Regions from separate parts of the Streptomyces sp. NPDC003393 genome, predicted to be linked through region 2. Evidence: riboswitches for the same ligand, from Rfam matches in the RefSeq annotation. Region 2 holds a riboswitch; the other holds the start of a gene.
The links. Region 2 has a riboswitch for glycine ahead of gcvT (glycine cleavage system aminomethyltransferase GcvT). Riboswitches for the same ligand answer to the same signal wherever they lie in the genome.
Positions count from the first base shown of each region.

Region 1: linked by a shared signal. The riboswitch ahead of gcvP (aminomethyl-transferring glycine dehydrogenase) and the one ahead of gcvT (glycine cleavage system aminomethyltransferase GcvT) in region 2 are both predicted to bind glycine.

Region 1 is NZ_JBSFRB010000078.1:9,483-12,882, reverse strand. Features, by position in the region: gene gcvP (aminomethyl-transferring glycine dehydrogenase) at 1-1,363, opposite strand, end outside; glycine riboswitch at 1,540-1,634, opposite strand; gene ACWDUZ_RS37860 (PRC-barrel domain-containing protein) at 1,748-2,125, shown strand; gene ACWDUZ_RS37855 (DNA polymerase IV) at 2,151-3,400, opposite strand, start outside.
Region 2 is NZ_JBSFRB010000040.1:54,377-57,776, forward strand. Features, by position in the region: gene gcvT (glycine cleavage system aminomethyltransferase GcvT) at 117-1,244, opposite strand; glycine riboswitch at 1,323-1,438, opposite strand; glycine riboswitch at 1,439-1,538, opposite strand; gene ACWDUZ_RS30295 (AAA family ATPase) at 1,685-2,398, shown strand; gene ACWDUZ_RS30300 (enhanced serine sensitivity protein SseB) at 2,440-3,240, shown strand.

The DNA of each region.
Region 1 (3,400 bases), on a different contig from region 2:
CGTCGATGCGGGCCTCGACGCCGAAGGCGGACCACACGGCGCGCAGTTGAGCGCGGTCGGTGGTCTCGTCGCAGGCGATCGAGACGTGGTCGGCGTCCACAAGGCGCAGGTTCACGCCGGCCTCGCGGGCGGCGGCGACGACCTCGGCGGCCCGGCCCTCGGCCTTGACGGTGAGCGTGTCGAAGTAGGCGCCGTGGACGACCTCGGCGCCGCCCGCCTTCAGGCCCGCGGCGAGGATCGTGGCGTAGCGGTGGGTGCGCTGCGCGATGCCCTTCAGCCCCTCGGGGCCGTGGTAGACGGCGTACATGCCGGCCATGACGGCGAGCAGCACCTGGGCGGTGCAGATGTTGCTGGTGGCCTTCTCGCGGCGGATGTGCTGCTCACGGGTCTGCAGGGCCAGGCGGTAGGCCTTGTTGCCGTCCGCGTCCACGGAGACGCCGACCAGGCGGCCGGGCAGGCTGCGGGCGAACTTCTCGTGCACCGCCATGTAGCCGGCGTGCGGGCCGCCGAAGCCCATCGGCACGCCGAAGCGCTGGGTGGTGCCGACGGCGATGTCCGCGCCCAGCTCGCCGGGGGACTTCAGCAGGGTCAGGGCGAGCAGGTCGGCGGCGACGGTGACCAGCGCGCCGAGTTCGTGGGCCTGGTCGATCACCGGCTTGAGGTCGCGTACGGCGCCGGAGGCCCCCGGGTACTGCAGGAGCACGCCGTTGATCTCGCGCCCGGCGATCTCGGCGGGGATGCCCTCACCGAGGTCCGCGACCACGACCTCGACACCGGTCGGCTCGGCGCGGGTCTTGATCACGGCGATGGTCTGGGGCAGCGCGTCCGCGTCGACCAGGAACAGGCCCTTCTTGTTCTTGCCCATGCGCCGGGACAGTGCCATCGCCTCGGCGGCGGCGGTGCCCTCGTCCAGAAGGGAGGCGCCGGAGGTCGGCAGCCCGGTGAGGTCGGCGACCATGGTCTGGAAGTTCAGCAGCGCCTCGAGGCGGCCCTGCGAGATCTCCGGCTGGTACGGGGTGTACGCGGTGTACCAGGCCGGGTTCTCCATGACGTTGCGCAGGATGACGGGCGGGGTGAACGTGCCGTAGTACCCGAGACCGATCATCGAGCCGAGGACCTGGTTGCGGTCGGCGAGGGAGCGCAGCTCCGCCAGTACCTCGGCCTCGGTGCGGGCACCCGGCAGGTCGAGCGCGTCGGCGTTCTTGATCACATCCGGCACCGCGGCGGCGGTGAGCTCGTCGAGCGAGCCGTAACCCACCTGCGCGAGCATCTTGGCCCGCGCCTCCTGATCGGGCCCGATGTGGCGCTGTTCGAAGGGAATGCCCTTTTCGAGCTCGGAGAGCGGAATGCGCTGGGCGGTCATTGCGGAGGCCTCCTGGTCTGACACGACCTTCGAGGGACACCACGGCTCGGGTGCCCCGACGGCCTCCCCCTCTGTCATCTCAACCTGAGAGCTTCACCGGAGCGCCCGAGGGCACCCGGTTTTCACCGTCGGTGAGAGCGGCATCCGTCGACACCCGCTCTGCTTTCCAGAGTGACCTCGTCCGTGCGGTACAGGGGCCTGAGAGATTCCGGGGAGGATTTGCTCCTTCGGCGCCTCCGATGGTGGTGGAGGACTCTCCCGCACGGGGTCAGCAGCCGTTTGCCAGGGTACCAGCGGGCTCCACGGGGCGGGCTCGAGTGGCCGCTCTCCCGATTGTGCTCTTTTGTAGTGCTTACGAATGAGTTGCGACCTAGTGGAGGGACCGTGCAGACCGACATCGATCCGCGCAACCTGATCGGCCGCAAGGCGTTCGACCGGAACGGCACCAAGATCGGCACGGTGGACGAGGTCTACCTCGACGACGCGACCGGGGTGCCGGAGTGGGCCGCCATACGCACCGGCCTGTTCTCCCGGGACGCCTTCGTGCCGCTCGAGCCCAGCGAACTCGTCGGCGGCGAACTGCACGTCCCCTTCGACCGGGCCCTCATCAAGGAGGCCCCCGACTTCGGCGTCGGCCGCCACCTCTCCCCCGAGCAGGAACTGCAGCTCTACCACCACTACGGCCTCGATGTGGCGCCTCCCCCCACCCTTGCGGACCACGACTTCGGCCGACTCGCGGGATCCGGATCCGAGGAAAGCTGAGGGCGAGCGCCGTCCGCCCGGCGCGCTACCCCGGCCAGGGCCCGCCGGCCACCGAGGACGCGCTCCCGGTGTTCTCCGTGCCGCCGGTGGTTTCCGTGCCACCGATCACCGCTTCGGTGCCACCGGTCCCTTCCGCGTCACCGGTCGCTTCCGTGCCACCGGTCGCTTCCGTGCCACCGGTCGCTTCCGTGCCAGCGGTCGCTTCCGTGCCACCGGTCGCTTCCGTATCGCAGGCCGCTTCCGTATCGCAGGCCGCTTCGGCGACGCCGCGGTCTCCGTCGGTGGTGTCCGGTCTTCGCCGCACCAGCGGCAGCGGATCCGCCGCCTCCAGGCCGGGGTCGTCGACACGGAAGGTCCGCACCCGCCCCGGCTCGGAGTCGGGCGTCTCGAAACGGACGGTGACCCGGCCGAGGCCGCTGCCCTGGACCCAGCCGTGCCCGTATGCGGTGTGCCGTACGTCGTGGCCCGCCGGCCAGTGCCGCTCGGCGGGGGCCGGCTGCTCCGGCGCCGATTCGTCCGCGGGTTCCTCCTCGGGGCTGTCCACCCGCGCGCCGGCCGCCTGGGCGAACAGGTCCTCCTGCGTGTAGTCGGCGAGCCCGGACACGCCCACCCCGAGCAGCCGCACCCCGCCCGTGGTGTCCACCGAGTCCAGCAGCCGGGCCGCCGCCTCCCGCACCACCGCCGGATCGTCGGTGGGCCCGCGCAGGGTCTCGGAGCGGGTCAGCGTGGAGAAGTCGTAGCGCCGTACCTTCAGCACGATGGTGCGGCCCGACAGCCCGGCCCCGCGCAGCCTCCGTACGCACCTGTCGGCGAGCCGCTGCACCTCCAGGCCCACCCGCAGCCGGTCGTGGATGTCCACGTCGTAGGTGTCCTCCACCGACACCGACTTGGCCTCGCGCTCGGCGACCACGGGCCGCTCGTCGTGCGCCAGTGCCATGGCGTACAGCGCCTGCCCGTGCGCCTTGCCCAGCAGCCGTACGAGCTCGTCCTCTCCCGCCTCGGCCAGCTCGTCGACCGTGTGGATCCCGGCCCGCCGCAGGTGGTCGCCGGTCGCGGGGCCCACGCCGGGCAGCGTCCGCACCGACATGGGGCCCAGCAGGGCCCGCTCGGTGCCGGGCTCGATGAGAACCAGTCCGTCAGGCTTGGCCTGCTCGGAGGCGATCTTCGCGAGCATCTTGGAGGCGGCCAGTCCCACGGAGCCCGTCAGACCGGTCACGGCACGTATGTCGGCGCGCAGCCGGATCCCGGCCAGCCGGGCGGAATCGGCGTCCCGGG
Region 2 (3,400 bases):
CTGGTGACTGAGGGACTGCTGAAAGCTCTGGTGAGCAGGTTGATGTGCCGGCCGTCGCACGTACGGGCGCGACACACCGGCACACGGCGTCCGGGACCCACCCTGCCGGGCCGGTCCTACTTCTGCCGCTTGTAGAAGGGCAGCGCCACGACCTCGTACGGCTCGTGCCTGCCCCGGATGTCCACGCCGGCGCCCGGCGTGCCCGGCGCGGCGTGCGCGGCGTCGACGTACGCCATGGCGATCGGCTTGCCCAGGGTGGGGGAGGGGGCACCGGAGGTGACCTGGCCGATCACCTCGCCGCCCGCGACGACGGGGTACCCGGCGCGCGGGACGCGACGGCCCTCGGCGACCAGGCCGACGAGCACCCGGGGCGGCTGGGAGGCGGCGCGCTCGGCGGCGGCCAGCAGTGCCTCGCGGCCCACGAAGTCACCCTCCTTGTCGAACTTGACCACCCGGCCGAGTCCGGCGTCGAACGGGGTCAGTTCGGTCGTCAGCTCGTTCCCGTACAGCGGCATGCCCGCCTCCAGGCGCAGCGTGTCGCGGCAGGACAGCCCGCACGGCACCAGCCCGGCGTCCGCTCCGGCGTCGGTCAGCGCCTGCCACAGCTTCTCGGCGTCGGCCGGCGCCACGAACAGCTCGAAGCCGTCCTCGCCGGTGTAGCCGGTGCGCGCGATCAGCGCCGGCACCCCGGCGACCGTGCCGGGCAGGCCGGCGTAGTACTTCAGGCCGTCCAGGTCGGCGTCGGTGAGGGAGGCGAGGATCGCGGGGGACTCCGGGCCCTGCACGGCGATCAGCGCGTAGTTGTCCCGGTCGTCGCGGACCTCGGCGTCGAAACCGGCCGCCCGCTCGCTGAGCGCGTCCAGCACGACCTGGGCGTTGGAGGCGTTGGCGACGACCATGTACTCGGCCTCGGCCAGCCGGTAGACGATCAGGTCGTCCAGGATGCCGCCGTCCTCCCGGCAGATCATGGTGTACCTGGCCCGGCCCACGCCGACGGAGGCGATGTTGCCGACCAGCGCGTGGTTCAGCAGGGCGGCCGCCTGCGGGCCGGTGACGGTGATCTCACCCATGTGGGAGAGGTCGAAGAGCCCGGCCCGGGTACGCACGGCGATGTGCTCGTCGCGCTCGGAGCCGTAGCGCAGCGGCATGTCCCAGCCGGCGAAGTCGGTCATCGTCGCACCGAGCGCGCGGTGCACCGCGTCGAGCGCGGTATGACGGAGCGGACGGGGTGCGGAACTGCTCATCGGGCGTGTCTCCCAGGCTGTGGGGATCCCCCCGCGCGAGCGTGGCCCGGCGCGGGGAAGGGCGAGGACGGATCGGTGTCCTCCCCATCTGTCATCGGAACCTGAGAGGTTCGCCATGACCGCCGTAGGACGGACGGTCATGGCTTGCACCTTGGGTGGAGCCGCTGCGGCAGCGGCCCGCTTTTCAGATGTGCCTCGCCCGCGCGGTAACGGTGCCTGAGAGATTCAAGGGAGGGACTTGCTCCTTCGGCGCCCCAGCGAGACGGCTGCTGGGAACTCTCCCGCGCGGATTCAAACGGCCTGTATGCAGTTGGCGCGGACATCATTGCACGCCGGGCCGGATCACGTCAGGCCGCGTCTGTGACCGACCCGTGGCAGAACGCGCATGAAATCGCGGGACGCCGGGCATTACCTTCTCTTTACGCTCGAAGGGGAGGACGATGACGCTGAACAGGACCACGCCGGCGTACGCCACGAGTCGCGCCCTCGACCTGCCCGGCCGCCCCGGAGCCCGGGGGCCGCTCGCGCGGGCCCGCGAACACGGCGGCCGGCGGCCCGTCCCCGTGGTGCGCGACCTGCGCGAGCGCGCCGGCCGCGGCCCGCACGCGCTCTTCTTCGGCCCGAACGACCTGGCCGTGGTCACCGGCCTGCCCGGCAGCGGCAAGTCGACCCTGATGCGGCGGGCGGTGCGCGGCCCGGGGATCGACTCCCAGGACACCCGCGACCGCTGGGACGCCCGCCTCGCATCCCGCCTGCCCTACGCGCTCTACCGTCCGCTGGTCCGCCTCGCCCACTACGCCGCGCTGCGCCGCGCGCTGCGCTCCGGCGAGGGAGTCGTGGTCCACGACTGCGGCACGCAGAGCTGGGTCCGCGGCTGGCTGGCCCGCGCCGCCCGCCGCCGCGGCGGCACGCTCCACCTGATCCTGCTGGACGTCACCCCCGAGGCCGCGGCGGACGGCATGCGCCGGCGCGGCCGCGGTGTCTCCCGCTACGCCTTCCTGCGCCACCGCAGGGCCACGGCGCGCCTGCTGCGCGCGGTGGAGCGGGGCGAGCTGCCGCGAGGCTGCGGCTCGGCGGTCCTGCTGGACCGCGAGGCGGCGGCCGCGCTGCGCCGGATCGGCTTCACCGGTCCGCCCCGCACCGGCACCCGATAGCCTTTCGGTCACAACAGCGGTTTCCAGCAGGTGGTAGGCGAATGGACATTCCGGCGGACTTCTCCGGGGGCTACCCGGCCGACTATCCGGCACAGGCGCATCCCCAGCCGCACGGCGGCTGGCCCGGCAACGAGCTGGAGGAAGTGCTCTCCGCCTCCATCGGCATCCCCTCGGCCGGCGGCCGGATCGTCGAGGTGCTGGGCCGCAGCTTCCTGTGGGTCCCCCTGCCCGGCGGCGGTGGCCCGCACAGCGGTCCGCTCGATCTGCCCACCCTGGAGATCGACGGCCAGGCCTACGTTCCGGTGTTCAGCTCCGAGGAGCAGTTCCGCCAGGTCGCCGGCGCCCACATGCCGTACGCCATCGCACCCGCCGTCGAGTTCGCGCGCGGACTGCCCCCGCAGGTCGGCATCGCGCTGAACCCGGAGGGCGTGGTCGGCATCCCGCTGCCCCCGCCGGCCGTGGCCGAACTCTGCCGCGCCGGGCGCACCGAACTGGACGGTCCGGGAGGTGGCCGCGTCCGGCTGTTCGAACCCGACTGGCAGGACGACCCGGTGGACTTCCTGGCCGCCGCCTCCGACGAGTTCGCCGGCACGGGCGTGGTCCTCGCGGCCCGCCGCTGCCTGGCCGCGATAGAGACGGCCGACCCGGTGATGTTCATAGGCGTCGAGCTCTCCCAGTGGGACGACGACCTGCGCGCCCGCCCCCTGGAGGCCCTGGGCCGCGCCCTCGCCAAGGTCCCCGTCCGGTGGCCCGTCAACCTGGTCCTGCTGGACGTGACGGACGACCCGGTGGCGGGCTGGCTGAAGGAAAAGGTCCGGCCGTTCTACCAGTACGGCCACTGAAGACCTGTCAGCGGCGCGGGACCGTGGCGCGATCCGGCTCCCCCCGCGGGGGAGCGACGGGCCACGGTCTTCCCCGCACCCGCGCGACGACACCACGCACCGAGCCCGCGGACGGGCTCTAAGCTGGAGCCACGGCTCGGTCGAAACGTTGCTTGTACGA